One region of the Agromyces chitinivorans genome, then DNA from elsewhere that is predicted to be linked to it. Evidence: predicted binding sites of a transcription regulator. Region 1 holds the regulator's gene; the other holds the start of a gene.

Region 1 (7,657 bases):
GCCGCGCAGGGCATCGAGGCGCAGACCCTCGCGAACCTCTACCTCGCACTCGAGAACGACCTCACGATCATCCCGGTGCTCAACAAGATCGACCTGCCGGCCGCCGAGCCCGACAAGTACGCGCGCGAGCTCGCCGACCTCATCGGCGGTTCGCCCGACGACGTGCTGCGCGTCTCGGGCAAGACCGGCGAGGGCGTCGAGGCGCTGCTCGACCGCGTCGTCGAGCTCATGCCCGCGCCCGAGGGCGACGCCGACGCACCCGCGCGCGCGATGATCTTCGACTCGGTCTACGACGCCTACCGCGGCGTCGTCACCTACATCCGCATGATCGACGGGCGGCTCTCGCCGCGCGAGCGCATCCAGATGATGTCGACCAAGGCGACCCACGAGCTGCTCGAGATCGGCGTGAGCGCCCCCGAGCCGAAGCCGTCGAAGGGACTCGGCGTGGGCGAGGTCGGCTACCTCATCACGGGCGTGAAGGACGTGCGCCAGTCGCGCGTCGGCGACACCGTGACCACGTCCGCGAAGCCGGCATCCGACGCCCTGCCCGGCTACACCGACCCGAAGCCCATGGTGTTCTCGGGGCTGTACCCCCTCGACGGCAGCGACTACCCCGAGCTGCGCGAGGCCCTCGACAAGCTCAAGCTGTCGGATGCCGCGCTGGTGTACGAGCCCGAGACCTCCGTGGCCCTCGGCTTCGGGTTCCGGTGCGGGTTCCTCGGCCTCCTGCACCTCGAGATCATCTCCGAGCGCCTCCGCCGCGAGTTCGGCCTCGACCTCATCGCGACCGCGCCGTCGGTGGTCTACGAGGTCACCACCGAGGACGGTCGCAACATGGAGGTCACGAACCCGAGCGAGTTCCCGACCGGCGTGAAGGTCTCCGAGGTGCGCGAGCCTGTCGTGCGCGCGGCCATCCTCGCGCCGAAGGACTACGTCGGCACCATCATGGAGCTCTGCCAGAGCCGCCGCGGCAACCTGCTCGGCATGGAGTACCTCGGCGAGGACCGGGTCGAGCTGCGCTACAGCATGCCGCTCGGCGAGATCGTGTTCGACTTCTTCGACCAGCTGAAGTCGAAGACCGCCGGCTACGCCAGCCTCGACTACGAGCCCATGGGCGACCAGGCCGCCGACCTCGTGAAGGTCGACATCCTGCTGCAGGGCGACCAGGTCGACGCGTTCAGCGCGATCGTGCACCGCGACAAGGCGTACGCGTACGGCACGCTCATGACCGGGCGCCTGCGCGAGCTCATCCCACGGCAGCAGTTCGAGGTGCCGATCCAGGCGGCCATCGGCGCGCGCATCATCGCCCGCGAGAACATCCGCGCGATCCGCAAGGACGTGCTCGCCAAGTGCTACGGCGGCGACATCACCCGCAAGCGCAAGCTCCTCGAGAAGCAGAAGGAGGGCAAGAAGCGCATGAAGATGGTCGGTCGCGTGGAGGTGCCCCAGGAGGCGTTCATCGCCGCGCTGTCGGGCGAGACCGAGACGAGCAAGAAGTAACGGATGCGACGGCAGACCTTCACCGAGCAGTCGGTCGACTACGGTGCCATCGGCGCCACGACCGACCCCGACCTCATGCGCTACCCGCCCGAGGGGTTCAAGCCGGCCGAGCACCGCATCAAGCTCGGCAGCGGTGACGAGCGCTTCGAGCGCTCGGCCGACGCGCTCATGACCTGGGGCATCCAGCGCGGTGCGCACCTGCAGGTCACCGACGTGCAGGAGGGCACCGGGGAGCAGTACCTCGGCATCGTCTACGACGACGAGGGGCACCCGCTCGAGCAGCAGCCCGCCGATCGCTCCGAGCAGCGCTTCACCGCCGACGGCACGCCCTACGTCGCCGCCGGCATGACGGCCACGATCGCCCGGCGCCGCGGCCTGCCGCGGTACCGGGCGCAGATGCTCGTCGTCTACGTCATCGACGAGCCCGACCGCGTCGGGTTCGCGTACGGCACGGTCTCGGGCGGGCCGCTGAGCGGCGAGGAGTCGTTCGTCGTCGAGCGCCGCGAGGACGACTCCGTGTGGCTCACGATCCGCGCATTCCACCGGCCCGCCGGGCCGTGGAGCCGGTTCTTCGGCGGCATCGTCCGCCGCCAGCGGCGCGAGGTCGTCCGCGACGAGCTGCGCGCGCTGCACCCCGCCGGGGCGGTCTGACACGTGGCCGGCCCGCTGCCGGTCGGCGAACCGGCGCCAGAGGACGGCCTGCTCCCGCCCGGCGCCGCCGTCGGCGCCGACGCGCGTGCGTTCGGCGTGTACCTGCACGTGCCGTTCTGCCGGGTGCGCTGCGGGTACTGCGACTTCAACACCTACACCTCCGACGAGCTGCGCGGCGCGCGTCGCACGGACTACGCCGGCCAGGCGATCGCCGAGCTCGAGGCATCCGCCCGCATCCTCGAGGCGTCGGGCGTGCCGGTGCGCCCGGCGGCGACCGTGTTCCTGGGCGGCGGCACGCCCACGATGCTGCCCGCCGACGACCTGGTCGCGATGCTCGACGCCGTGCGCCGCACGCACGGCCTCGCCGACGACGCCGAGGTCACGACCGAGGCGAACCCCGACTCGGTCGATGCCGCGTACCTCGCCAGGCTGCGCGAGGGCGGGTTCACCCGGGTGTCGTTCGGCATGCAGTCGGCGGTGCCGCACGTGCTCGCGACGCTCGAGCGCACGCACGACCCGGCCAACGTGCCGAAGGTCGTGGGCTGGGCGCGCGAGGCCGGACTCGACGTCAGCCTCGACCTCATCTACGGCACGCCGGGGGAGACGCTCGACGACTGGGGGCGCAGCCTCGACGCGGTCGTCGCGGAGTCGCCCGACCACGTGAGCGCGTACGCGCTGATCGTCGAGGCGGGCACGAAGCTCGCCCGGCAGATCCGCCGCGGCGAGGTGGGCACGGTCTCCGACGACGTGCAGGCCGACATGTACGAGCTGGCCGAACAGCGGCTGTCGGCCGCGGGCTACGGCTGGTACGAGGTGAGCAACTGGGCCCGCTCCGACGCCCACCGCTCGCGGCACAACCTCGGCTACTGGCGCGGCGACGACTGGTGGGGCATCGGCCCCGGTGCGCACAGCCACGTCGGCGGCGTGCGCTGGTGGAACGTGAAGCATCCTGCCGCGTACGCCGAGCGCATCGCGCGCGGCGTGTCGCCCGCCGCCGGCCGCGAGGTGCTCGACGAGGCCGCTCGCGAGACCGAGCGCGTGCTGCTCGGGTCTCGCATCGTCCAGGGCATCCCGGTGGCGAGCCTCTCCGAGGCCGCGCGCCGCGAGGTCGCGGGCCTCATCGCCGACGAGCTGGTGGACGCGAGAGCCGCCCTCGCCGGCGAGCTGGTGCTCACCGTGCGAGGGCGGCTGCTGGCGGATGCCGTGGTGCGCCGGATCACGGACGCATGACGCCCCTGCTCAGCTGACGAACTTGATCGACAGCGGGTAGGAGTACGGCTGGCCCTTGTTCGCGGCGACCGCGGCGATGATGCTGAACACGATGATCAGCACGTACACCGCGATGAGGATCAGGATGCCGACGAACACGATGACCAGGATCGAGCCGATGATGCCGGCGATGGTCATGGTGATCTGGAAGTTCAGCGCCGTCGCGGTGTGCTCGCGCACGAACTGGCCGCGGTCGCGTAGCACCAGGTAGCCGACGAGCGCCGGGATGAAGCCGAAGAAGATGCCGCCGATGTGGATCAGCGTCGCCCAGAGGCGCTGGTCGGCGGGGCTGAGCGGCTGCGCCGCGTCGGACGCGGGGTCCTGCGGCGGGGGCGGAGGGGTGGACTCGGACATGCACATGCTCCTCTGTGGTCGCGGTCGTGCGTCAATGCTGGCACAGCGCCGCGCCGGGCGACAGGGTGCGTTCCGGCGCGGCGCGGCCGACTACTTGATGAGGCGGATGGCGAACGGGTAGCGGTAGTGGTTGCCGTCCTTGACCTGCATGAAGGCGATGATCGAGAAGATCACGCTGACGATCCACGGCGCGTAGTTCAGGAAGCCGAGGAAGAACAGGATGCCGAACGAGATCGCGGTGAGGATGCTCGTGAGGATCCAGATGGCGACGGATGCCATGACCATCGTGATCTGGAAGTTCAGGGCCTCCTTGGCCTCGGTGTCCGTGAACGAACCGCGGTCCTTGAAGATCAGCCAGATGATGAGCGAGGGCAGGAAGCCGAGGATGCCGCCGAGGTGCGCGTAGGAGGCCCACTGGATGTCCTCGGACTGCGACAGGGGTGCGGGCGCCGCGGGCTGGGCGGCGGGCTCTGCGGACTCGGCGGGCTGCTGGGGGTCGGTCATGCGTGGTGCCTTTCCGTTCGGGTACGTTCGATGGGATGCGTCGGCAGCACGGCCCGTGAGCCGGTGGGGGATGCCTCGGATCACGCTAGTGGCGGGTGGTGCCGCGCGGCAATGCCCTCCACAGGGTGCGCCGGGGTAGTATTGGCACTCGACGTCACGGAGTGCTAAAGCGAGTCGAGCGGGAGGAGTGCGGATGGTCTCGGAGCGCAGCCTCGCGGTACTGCAGGCGATCGTGCAGGACTACGTGTCCAGCCGCGAGCCGGTCGGCTCGAAGTCGATCGTCGAGCGCCACTCGTTCGGCGTGTCCGCGGCGACCATCCGCAACGACATGGCCCTCCTCGAGGAGGAGGAGCTGATCGTCGCCCCGCACACGTCGTCGGGTCGCATCCCGACCGACAAGGGGTACCGCGTCTTCGTCGACCAGCTCGGCGAGTTCCGCCCGCTCTCGGCCGCCCAACGCCACGCCATCGAGACGTTCCTCGGCCAGTCGAGCGACCTCGACGAACTGCTCGCCCGCACCGTGCGACTGCTCGCCCAGCTCACCAACCAGCTGGCCGTCGTGCAGTACCCGTCGTTCGGCAGTGCCAAGGTGCGGCACGTGGAACTCGTGCCGGTGGGTGGCACGCGCGTGCTGTGCGTGCTCATCACCGACGCCGGGCACGTCGAGCAGCGCGTGGTCGACGCCGAGCAGGAGATCGAGGAGAGCGACCTGGCCGACGTGCGGGCGCGGCTGAACGTCGCGGTGGGCGGCATGCCGCTCGGCGACGCCGCGGAACGCCTCGCCGGCATCGACGACCTCGGCACGCCCGCGCTCGCGCGACTCGTGGGCACGGTGGCGGGCACGTTCGCCGAGCAGGCCCGGGCCCAGCGGCACGATCGCCTCGTGGTCGCCGGCGCGGCGAACCTCGTGCGCACCGAGCAGGACTTCGCGGGCAGCATCCTCGACGTGATCGAGGCGATCGAGGAGCAGGTCGTGCTGCTGAAGCTGTTCGGCGAGATGGCGGGCGACCCGCACGGCGTCGCCGTCTCGATCGGGCGCGAGAACGCCCAGTTCGGCCTCGGCGAGACCTCCGTGGTCGCCAGCGACTTCACCGCCACCGGGCGCGAGATCTCGCGCCTCGGCGTGCTCGGCCCCACCCGCATGGACTACTCGAGCAACATCGCGGCGGTGCGCGCCGTGGCGCGGTACGTCACGCGCATGCTCGGCAACGACTGACCCGGCGCCGGCACGACCGGCCGCCGCGACCGACGAAAGGAGCCACCCTCGGTGGCAGATCACTACGAAGTCCTGGGCGTCTCGCGCGACGCGAGCCCCGAGGAGATCAAGAAGGCCTACCGGCGACTCGCCCGCGAGCTGCACCCGGACGTGAACCCCGGTGCCGACGCGTCGGAGCGGTTCAAGCTCGTCACGCACGCCTACGACGTGCTGAGCGACCCCAAGCAGCGCCAGCAGTACGACATGGGCGGCCAGCAGGGCTTCGGCGGCCAGCAGGGGTTCGGCGGGTTCGGCGACATCTTCGAGACGTTCTTCGGCGGGGGCGGCGGCGCGTCCCGCGGGCCCCGATCGCGCCGCGAGCGCGGCCAGGACGCCCTGCTGCGCGTGGAGGTCGACCTCGACGAGGTCGTCTTCGGCACGCACCGCGACATCGAGGTCGACACGGCCGTGACGTGCGAGACCTGCCACGGCAGCTGCTGCCAGCCGGGCACCGCGCCGGTCACCTGCGACATCTGCCACGGTACGGGCAGCGTGCAGCGCTCGGTGCGCTCGCTGCTCGGCAACGTCATGACCTCGAGCCCCTGCGGCACCTGCCGCGGCTACGGCACCGTCATCGCGACGCCGTGCACCACCTGCCAGGGGCAGGGACGCGTGCGCGCGCGGCGCACGGTCGCGGTCGACATCCCGGCCGGCGTCGAGACCGGCCTGCGCCTGCAGATGCCGGGCAGCGGCGAGGCGGGTCCGGCCGGCGGGCCGAACGGCGACCTGTACCTCGAGATCAAGGTGCGCACGCACGACGTCTTCAGCCGCAACGGCGACGACCTGCTCTGCACCCTCGAGGTGGCGATGGCCGACGCGATCCTCGGCACCGAGACCGTCATCCCCGCCCTCGACGGCGACGTCGACATCGAGCTCCGTCCCGGCACGCAGAGCGGCGAGGTCGTCACGGTCAAGGACCGCGGCATCACGCGCCTGCGCGGCTCGGGCCGCGGCGACCTCAAGATCGGCATCCAGGTCGTCACGCCCACGAAGCTGAGCGGCAGGGAGCGCCAGCTCATCGAGCAGTTCGCGACCTCGCACAAGAAGGCCGCGCCGACCCTCACGCACTTCCAGCAGGGGCTGTTCGCCAAGCTCCGGGACCGCTTCCTGGGCTGAGATGGCGAGCCTGTTCCTGCGCGAGGAACTCGCGGCGGACCTCGGGCCGGGCGCGGAGCTCGCGCTCGACGGCGAGGAGGCGCGCCACGCCGCCACCGTGAGCCGGGTGCGCGTGGGCGAGGTGATCTCGATCGGCGACGGCCGCGGCACGGTCGTGACCGGTGCGGTCACGCGCGTCGCGCCGCGCGAGCTGGCGATCGAGGTCGCGCACGTCGTGCACCGCGACCGCCCGGAACGGGGACTCGTGCTCGTGCAGGCGCTCGCGAAGGGCGACCGCGACGAGCGCGCGGTGCAGGCGTCGACCGAACTCGGCGCGGACGCGATCGAGCCGTGGTCAGCGGCGCGGTCGGTGTCGCGCTGGGACGCGCAGAAGGCGCGCAAGGGCCGTGAGCGCTGGGCCAGCATCGCCCGCGAGGCGGCGAAGCAGTCGATCCGCGCCTGGCTGCCCGAGGTGCGCGAGCTCGTCGGCACCGCCGACCTCTGCGCGCGTGCCGCGCAGCGACGGACCCTCGTGCTCGAGCCGACCGCGGACGCCCGGCTCGTCGACGTCGAACTGGGCACGGCGGGCGACGTCGCGATCGTCGTCGGCCCCGAGGGCGGGATCGCGCCCGAGGAGCTCGAGCGGCTCGAGGCATCCGGCGCCGTCCTCGTGCGGATGGGCGCGAACGTGCTGCGGACCTCCACCGCGGGCCCCGCCGCGATCGCGTTGCTGAGCGCGCGGCTCGGCCGCTGGTGAGGCGCCCCGCGTAGGATGGGCCGCATGCCGAACGACGCCGAACCGACCGTCTTCTCACGCATCGCCGCACGCGAGATCCCGGCCGACGTGGTGGCCGAGACCGACCGGGTCATCGCCTTCCGCGACATCGCGCCGAAGGCGCCCGTGCACGTGATCGTCGCGCCCAAGACGCAGGAGCACCGCGACGTGGTCGAGCTCGCGGCAGCCGACCCCGCGCTGCTCGCCGAGGTCGTCGACGTGGCGCGCGGCGTCGCCGCGCAACTCGCCGACGG
Region 2 (7,657 bases), on a different contig from region 1:
CTGTCGATCATCGGGTGGGTGGCCATCTTCACGTCCGACCCCTACCTGTACTACTGATCGGCGCGATGCTCCCCGACGACGAGTCCGTCGCCCGGCCGCCGGGGGATCCTGCGGCCGGGCGACGCGCGTCGTCGGGGGAGTCGCTGCCCGCGGACCTCGCCGTGCAGCGCGAGTACGAGGTGCCCATGGACACCGGGCAGCTCGCGAAGCTCCCGACGGCCGAGCTGCTGGTCGTCCACCGCGACTGGGACGCCGAGCTCGACGAGCACGCCGCCGAGGAGGAGGTCGTCGAGCGTTCGCTCTACGGCACCGTCGCCTCGGTCAGCGGCATCCTGGGGCTGCTGGCCGCGTTGTTCGTCGGCTGGGCGGTGCCGCTGTCGATCGCCGCGATCGTCTTCGGCGTGCTCGGGGTGCGCCGCGGCGCGGGCGACGAGTCGCGCTCCTGGGTCGGCATCGTCACGGGCGCGCTCGGCACCCTGTTCTCGTCCATCTGGATCGTCTACTACGTCAACGTGCTCGGCGCGATCGGCTGACCCGGTCGCCGGTCCGTGCGGCCGGGCTCAAGATGCGGGTATCGCCGGCAGCGCTCAGGCGCGCTCCGCCAGCAGCGCGACGTGGCGCCCCTGCGCGCGGGTCAGGATGACCGTCGCGCTGCGGTCGCCGCGCAGCTTCAGCCGCTTCCGCAGCGCCGCCGGGTCGACGTCGACGCCGCGCTTCTTGATCTCGAGCACCCCGATGTCGCGCTGCCTCAGCGCGCGCCGGAGGTCGTCCTCGTCGGGCGGCAATTGCTCGAGCACCCGGAACGCGGTCGCGAACGGGGTCACCGTGAGCTCGTCGGCGGTGAGGTAGGCGATGCCGTCGCCGACCATGCGCGCGCCGAGCCTGCGGGCCAGGTCGCCGATGAGCCGCGAGCGGATGACCGCCGGGTCGGGTTCGTACACGACCGCCCCGAGCGGCCCCGTCTCCTCGTCGGCGCTGTCGGCCGCAGCCGTCATCTCGTGCGCGCCGTCGTCGCGGAGCACGAGCGCGGCGCGGCGCACGCCGTCGCGGGCGAGCACGCCGGTCCAGAGCACCATCTCGACGAGGTCGCCGTCGACCGAGACCCACTGGGCCTCCGCGTCGTCGGGGATCACGTCGCGGTCGGTGCCCGGCCCGAGCTTCACGCCGACCGGCATGCGCTCCGCGATGGCGAAGACGGTGTCGAGGCTCGGCGAGTAGTCGGCTTCGGAGAGCCGGGTCGTGGTGCCCTGCTCGACCCGTCGGCGGGCGGGGTCGAGCCAGGCGGCGTCGACGTCGTCGAGGGGCACGGATGCCGCGTCGGCATGCACCACCCGCGCCTGCGCGAACGGCGTGAGGTTGTAGGCGGCGATCGCCGCGGTGACCTCGTCGGCCTCGACCGCGGTCACCTCGAGGTCGATCGCGGCCATGGCGAGCGCGTCGCCGCCGATGCCGCAGCCGAGGTCGGCGATGCGACGGAGGCCGGCGGCGTCGAACCGCCCCGCGTGGAGCGCGGCGACGCGGAGCCGGGTGGCCTGCTCGAGCCCGGCCTCGGTGAACAGCATGCGCTCGGCGAACGGGCCGAACTTCGCCTCGGCGCGGGCGCGCAGGCGCGACTGCGTGAGCGCCGCCGCGACGACCCCCGGTGAGTGACCCTCCCTGCGGAGCCGGCTGACGGTCGACACGACCTGGTCGCGACCCGTCCAGCGGGGGAGCGAGTCGAGCAGCCGGAGGCCCTCGGGGCTCAGCAGCTCGACCAGCTCGGCGCGATCCATCCCGCCACGCTAGCACCGGCGCGGCGGCCGGTCCGTGCCCGCCCGGCGGCATCCGCAACCCTGTTGGCACTCACGTTGCACGAGTGCCAACAGACCCCTAGACTCGACGTAGCACTCTCAGTCTGCGAGTGCTAAACAGTCTTCGTTTCTTCAAGAAAGAGGTCAACCGTGTCGGTCTCCATCAAGCCGCTCGAGGATCGCATCGTCATCCAGCAGGTCGAGGCGGAGCAGACCACCGCTTCGGGTCTCGTCATCCCGGACACCGCGAAGGAGAAGCCCCAGGAGGGCGAGGTCGTCGCAGTGGGCCCGGGTCGCATCGACGACAACGGCAACCGCGTCCCGCTCGACGTCGCAGTCGGCGACAAGGTGATCTACTCGAAGTACGGCGGAACCGAGGTCAAGTTCGGCGGCCAGGACTACCTGGTGCTGTCGGCCCGCGACGTCCTCGCGGTCGTCGTCCGCTAGTCGCATCCGCTCCACCCGGACGGCCCGGTCGCATCGCGCGGCCGGGCCGTTCGTCGTCCCGCCGTCCGCGGCGGCGTAGCATCGAGCGGTGACCGACTCCTCGCGGCGCCCGCCGCCCGTGCCGGCAGCCGGCGTCCCCGCGGGCACGCGCCGTGCCGGGTTCGCGTTCGCGTTCGCGGCCTACGGGCTCTGGGGCATCCTGCCGCTGTACTTCCTCGCGCTCGCGCCGACCGGCCCGTTCGAGATCGTCGCCTGGCGCGTGCTGCTCTCGCTCGTGTTCTGCGCGCTCCTGCTCACCGTCGCGCGCACCTGGCGGCCGTTGCTCGCGCTCGCACGCGATCGGCGCGTGCTGCTCACCATGGGTGCCGCCGGCGCGCTCATCTACGTCAACTGGCAGACCTACGTCTACGCGACCGCGACCGGCCAGGTCGTCGAGGCGTCGCTCGGCTACTTCATCAACCCGATCGTGACGGTCTTCCTCGGCGTGCTGGTGCTGCGAGAGCGGCTCCGCCCGTTGCAGTGGATCGCGGTCGGCATCTCGTTCGCGGCGGTGCTCGTGCTCACGGTGGCGCACGGCGGCCTGCCCTGGATCGCCCTCGCGCTCGCCTTCTCGTTCGGCTGCTACGGGTTGATCAAGAAGCGCGTCGGCGATCGGGTCGACGCGGTCGCCGGACTGACGCTGGAGACCGCGTGGCTCACCCCGGTGGCGATCGTGCAGCTGGTGGTCGTCGCCGCGACGTCGGGCCTCACGCTCGGCGCTGCGGGACCGGCGCACGCCGTGCTCCTCCTGTGCGCCGGCGCGGTCACCGCGGTGCCGCTCCTCGCGTTCGCGGCAGGGGCGCGCCGCCTTCCCCTCGTGTCGATGGGCTTCATCCAGTACCTCGCGCCGGTGATCCAGTTCATCGTCGGGGTCGCCGTGCTCGGCGAGCCCATGCCGGCCGAGCGATGGGTCGGGTTCGCGCTGGTCTGGCTCGCCATCGCACTGCTGCTGGCGGACCTCGCGCGGGCCGCAGGGCGCGGCAGGGCGGCCCGGAGGGCCCTTTCCGCTTCCGATGACCGGGACGCCCCGGAAGCGCCCGTGGGCCCCATCTGAGGGCTCACGATCGTTGCGTGGGAGCGTGCCCGGAACGCAGGAAACACGTCGTGCGAGCGGGATTATGACGCCCACGTAACGATTCAGGCGGCGTTACATGGTTGTGATCGCCCTGACTTGTTCCCGTCTCACGGGCCTGACTACTGTGAACGCACGGCATCCTCGCGGGTGCCGTTCCAACCAGTGTCCTAACAGTCCCTAGGAGCATCATGAGCGTAATCGCGAAGGCCTCGGCCAAGCGCTCGGCTCGCGCGGCCTGGACGGGGATCGCCCTTGCGGGTGTGTCCGCCCTCCTCCTCACCGCGTGCAGCACGGGTGATACGTCCGAGCCGACCGAGTCCGAAGATGCGGCCGCCTCCGGCGACGCAAACCCGATCGAACCCGGCGAGCGTGACCTCACGCTGAAGATCGGCACGATCCTCCCGCAGAGTGGTGCCCTCGCCTTCCTCGGCCCGCCCGAGGAGGCCGGTGTGGCCCTCGCCGCGCAGGAGATCAACGAGGCCGACCTCGGCATCACCGTCGACGTCGTCTACCGCGACTCGGGTGACACCACCACCGACACCGCGACCGTCTCGGTGACCGACCTCCTCTCGCAGGACGTCTCGGGCATCGTCGGCGCCGCCTCGTCGGGTGTCTCGAAGACCGTCATCGACCAGATCGTCGCCGCCGGCGTCGTGCAGTTCTCGCCGGCCAACACGTCGGCCGACTTCACCGACTACGACGACGACAACCTGTACTGGCGCACCGCTCCGTCGGACACGCTCCAGGGCGAGGTGCTCGGCAACCTGATCGCGTCGGACGGCAACGCGACGCTCGGCATGATCGTGCTGAACGACCCGTACGGCACCGGCCTCGCGGAGTTCACCAAGACCGCGTTCGAGGCTGCCGGCGGCGAGGTCGTCGCCGAGGAGCTCTTCAACGAGGGCGACTCGAACTTCGACTCGCAGATCGCCGGCGTGACCGCCGCCAACCCGGACGCGATCGCGCTGATCACGTTCGACCAGGCGAAGATCATCACCCCGGCGCTCGTGGGCGAGGGCTTCCCCGGCGACAAGCTGTACTTCGTCGACGGCAACCTGGCCGACTACAGCGCGGACTTCGCGCCGGGTCTGGTCGAGGGCGCCAAGGGCACCCTTCCCGGTCTCGACACCGCCACCCTCGGTGACTTCACCGACAACCTGCTGACGATCGACGACTCGCTGACCGACTTCAGCTACGCCGCCGAGTCGTACGACGCGGTCATCCTGCTGGCGCTCGCGGCCTACGCGGCCAACAGCACCGACGGCGCCGACATCGCCGAGTACCTCCAGCAGGTCTCGGGCGGCATCGCGGGCGTGGGCGAGAAGGTCACGACCTTCGCCGACGCCGCTGCGCTGCTCGCCGACGGCGAGCAGGTCGACTACGACGGTCCGTCGGGCCCGGTCACGTTCGACGAGAACGGCGACCCGACCGAGGCGACCATCGGTATCTTCCAGTACGGTGCCGACGGCACCTACGAGCGCATCGGCGACGGATAGTCTCCGCAGCTGACGCGTAGGCGATGGGCCCCGGCTTCGGCCGGGGCCCATCGTCGTTCCCGGGCGCATCCCGCTCCGCCGCTTCGTGAGCGTCGCGGCCCCGAGCTCGGGCGTCCGACCTCGGTGCCGCGATCGCCGTACGGGCGGGGCTGCGCGCTGCCGTGCGCCGGGTGTCCACGATCGGATCCTGCGCACTCGTGTGCCTGCGCCACGTGTGCTTGCGCCACGTGCGCTTGCGCCACGTGTGCCTGCGCCACGTGCGCCTGCGCCACGTGTGCCTGCGCCCACCGTGCCTCCGTGTCCCGCTGCCCCGCGCGCGTGGGTTTCCGTATTCAGGAACCCAGGAGCGGCCCGCGGCGCATCATGCCGGATCAGGCCGGCCGGGCGCACTGATCGTGCACCTGGCCGCTCGGCGGCGACGGAATCCACAGCGCGCGGCGGGAGGCTCCTGAAGAGCGTCGGACATGCTGCGACGGTGCGACCGTTGCCGCGCCCCGCGCAGCTGATCAGGCGCACGCAGGCGCACGTAGGCACGTAGGCACGTAGGCACGCAGGCGCGCAGGCGCGTAGGCACGCAGGCACGCACGCACGCAGGCGCACAGACGCAGGCACACGCGGGCCGCCCTGCGCGGTGGCCGTGGCCCCGCACGGTCGCCCGCCCGGACGTGACACGACGGGGGCGGATGCCCGTGGCATCCGCCCCCGTCGTGGACGTGTCGGCGTGCGGCGGCTACTCCTCCTGGCCCAGCGTGCCGAGGTACAGCCCGATGACCTTCGGGTCGTTCAGCAGCTCGCGGCCGGTGCCCGTGTAGGCGTCGTGCCCCTGGTCGAGCACGTAGCCGCGGTCGCAGATCTGCAGGCAGCGACGTGCGTTCTGCTCGACCATGATCGTCGTGACGCCGGCGCGGTTGATCTCCTTGACGCGCAGGAAGGCCTCGTCCTGGCGCACGGGGGAGAGGCCGGCCGACGGCTCGTCGAGCAGCAGGACGTGCGGCCCCATCATCAGCGCGCGCGACATGGCGACCATCTGTCGCTCACCGCCCGAGAGCGAGCCCGCGCGCTGCGAGAGGCGCTTGCCGAGCTCGGGGAAGATGTCGACCACGAACTCGAGCCGGTGCTTCAGGTCCTTCGGGCGCTGGAAGACGCCCATCTCGAGGTTCTCCTGGATGGTCAGCGTCGGGAACACGTTGTTCGTCTGCGGCACGAAGCCCACGCCCTTGGCGACGAGCTTGTTCGCCTTGAGGTTGGTGATCTCCTCGCCGCGCAGGAAGATGCCGCCGTCGCGCACCTTCACGAGGCCGAAGATCGACTTCAGCAGCGTGGACTTGCCCGCGCCGTTCGGCCCGATGATGCCGATGAGCTCGCCGTCGCGGGCCTGGAGCGAGCAGTCGTTGAGGATGTTCACACCGGGGAGGTACCCGGCCGTGACGCCGCGCACGTCGACGACCATCTCGCCCTCGGGCTCGAGGACCGGGGTGCTGCTGGGTTCACTGTTCGTCATCGATGAGCTCCTTCATCGCCGTGACGTGCTCGGACTCGGTCTCGCCGAGGTCGCTGTCGTGGTGGCTGCCCAGGTAGGCGTCGATCACGGCGGGGTCCTGCATGACCTCGTGCGGGTCGCCCTCGGCGACCACGCGGCCCTCGGCCATGACGATGACCCAGTCCGCGATGTGACGCACCATGTGCATGTCGTGCTCGACGAAGAGCACCGTCATGCCCTCGGCCTTGAGGTCGAGGATGTGGTCGAGCAGCGACTGGGTCAGCGCCGGGTTCACGCCCGCCATCGGCTCGTCGAGCATGACGAGCGTCGGGTCGCTCATGAGCGCCCGCGCCATCTCGAGGAGCTTGCGCTGGCCGCCGGAGAGGCTCGCCGCGTAGTCGTCCTTCTTCGCGTCGAGCTTGAACCGGGTGAGGAGGTCGAGCGCCTTCTCCTCGTTCGCCTGCTCCTCGCCGCGCCACAGGAACGGCAGGAGCGCCCGGAAGATGTTCTCGCCCGACTGTCCCTTGGCGCCGAGCTTCATGTTGTCCATGACGGTCAGCAGGCCGAGCGACTTGGTCAGCTGGAAGGTGCGGATGAGCCCCATGCGCGCGACCCGGTAGGCCGGCACGTGCGCGAGGGGACGCCCGTCGAACTCCCACTTGCCGGTGTCGGGCCGGTCGAAGCCGGTGAGCAGGTTGAAGAACGTGGTCTTGCCCGCACCGTTCGGCCCGATGAGGGCCGTGATCGCGTTGCGGGGGATCTCGACGTGGTCGACGTCGACGGCCGTGAGACCGCCGAAGGTGCGCTTGACGCTGTCGGCGACGAGGATCGGATCGACCTTCTTCACGCCCGGCGCGGGATCGCCGACGTGCAGCCCGGTCGTCTTCTCGGGGCGCTTCGAGGGAACGGTGTCACTTGACAAAGGCCAACTCCTTCTTGTTGCCGAGGATGCCCTGTGGCATGAACACGACGATCAGGATGATCGCCACGCCCACGAGGATGAACCGGAGCTGCCCGGCCTGCACCTGGGTCATGAACGGGAACCAGCCGGCGGCGACGGCGCGAGCCACGAAGCCGGAGAAGAACGACAGCAGGACCCAGAAGACCATCGACCCCACGATCGGACCGAGGATGGTGGCGGCGCCGCCGAGCAGCAGGATCGCGTAGACGAAGAACGTCAGCGTCGGCTGGAAGTACGACGGCACCACCGCACGGGGGAACACGAAGAGCATGCCCGCCAGGGTGCCGAAGACGCCGCCGAGGATGAGGCTCTGCATCTTGTACGAGTAGACGTTCTTGCCGAGCGAGCGCACGGCGTCCTCGTCCTCGC

Evidence for each region. The regulator HrcA, encoded in region 1, represses chaperone genes, less so after heat shock. The targets are predictions, from matches to a motif close to TTNGCACTCGNNNNNNNCGAGTGCNAA.
Region 2: groES (co-chaperone GroES) is a predicted target of HrcA. The motif match lies at 1,836-1,862, and genes of this name have one in related genera.

Annotation. Positions count from the first base shown of each region.
Region 1 is NZ_JBEPJZ010000002.1:142,496-150,152, forward strand. Features, by position in the region: gene lepA (translation elongation factor 4) at 1-1,500, shown strand, start outside; gene ABZK10_RS13430 (DUF1990 domain-containing protein) at 1,504-2,151, shown strand; gene hemW (radical SAM family heme chaperone HemW) at 2,155-3,381, shown strand; gene ABZK10_RS13440 (DUF4870 domain-containing protein) at 3,391-3,774, opposite strand; gene ABZK10_RS13445 (DUF4870 domain-containing protein) at 3,865-4,278, opposite strand; gene hrcA (heat-inducible transcriptional repressor HrcA) at 4,472-5,494, shown strand; gene dnaJ (molecular chaperone DnaJ) at 5,546-6,649, shown strand; gene ABZK10_RS13460 (16S rRNA (uracil(1498)-N(3))-methyltransferase) at 6,651-7,385, shown strand; gene ABZK10_RS13465 (HIT domain-containing protein) at 7,410-7,657, shown strand, end outside.
Region 2 is NZ_JBEPJZ010000001.1:233,733-241,389, reverse strand. Features, by position in the region: gene ABZK10_RS01145 (DUF4190 domain-containing protein) at 1-57, shown strand, start outside; gene ABZK10_RS01140 (hypothetical protein) at 66-533, shown strand; gene ABZK10_RS01135 (class I SAM-dependent methyltransferase) at 588-1,772, opposite strand; gene groES (co-chaperone GroES) at 1,941-2,237, shown strand; gene rarD (EamA family transporter RarD) at 2,326-3,330, shown strand; gene ABZK10_RS01120 (ABC transporter substrate-binding protein) at 3,540-4,847, shown strand; gene ABZK10_RS01115 (ABC transporter ATP-binding protein) at 5,578-6,348, opposite strand; gene ABZK10_RS01110 (ABC transporter ATP-binding protein) at 6,335-7,249, opposite strand; gene ABZK10_RS01105 (branched-chain amino acid ABC transporter permease) at 7,239-7,657, opposite strand, start outside.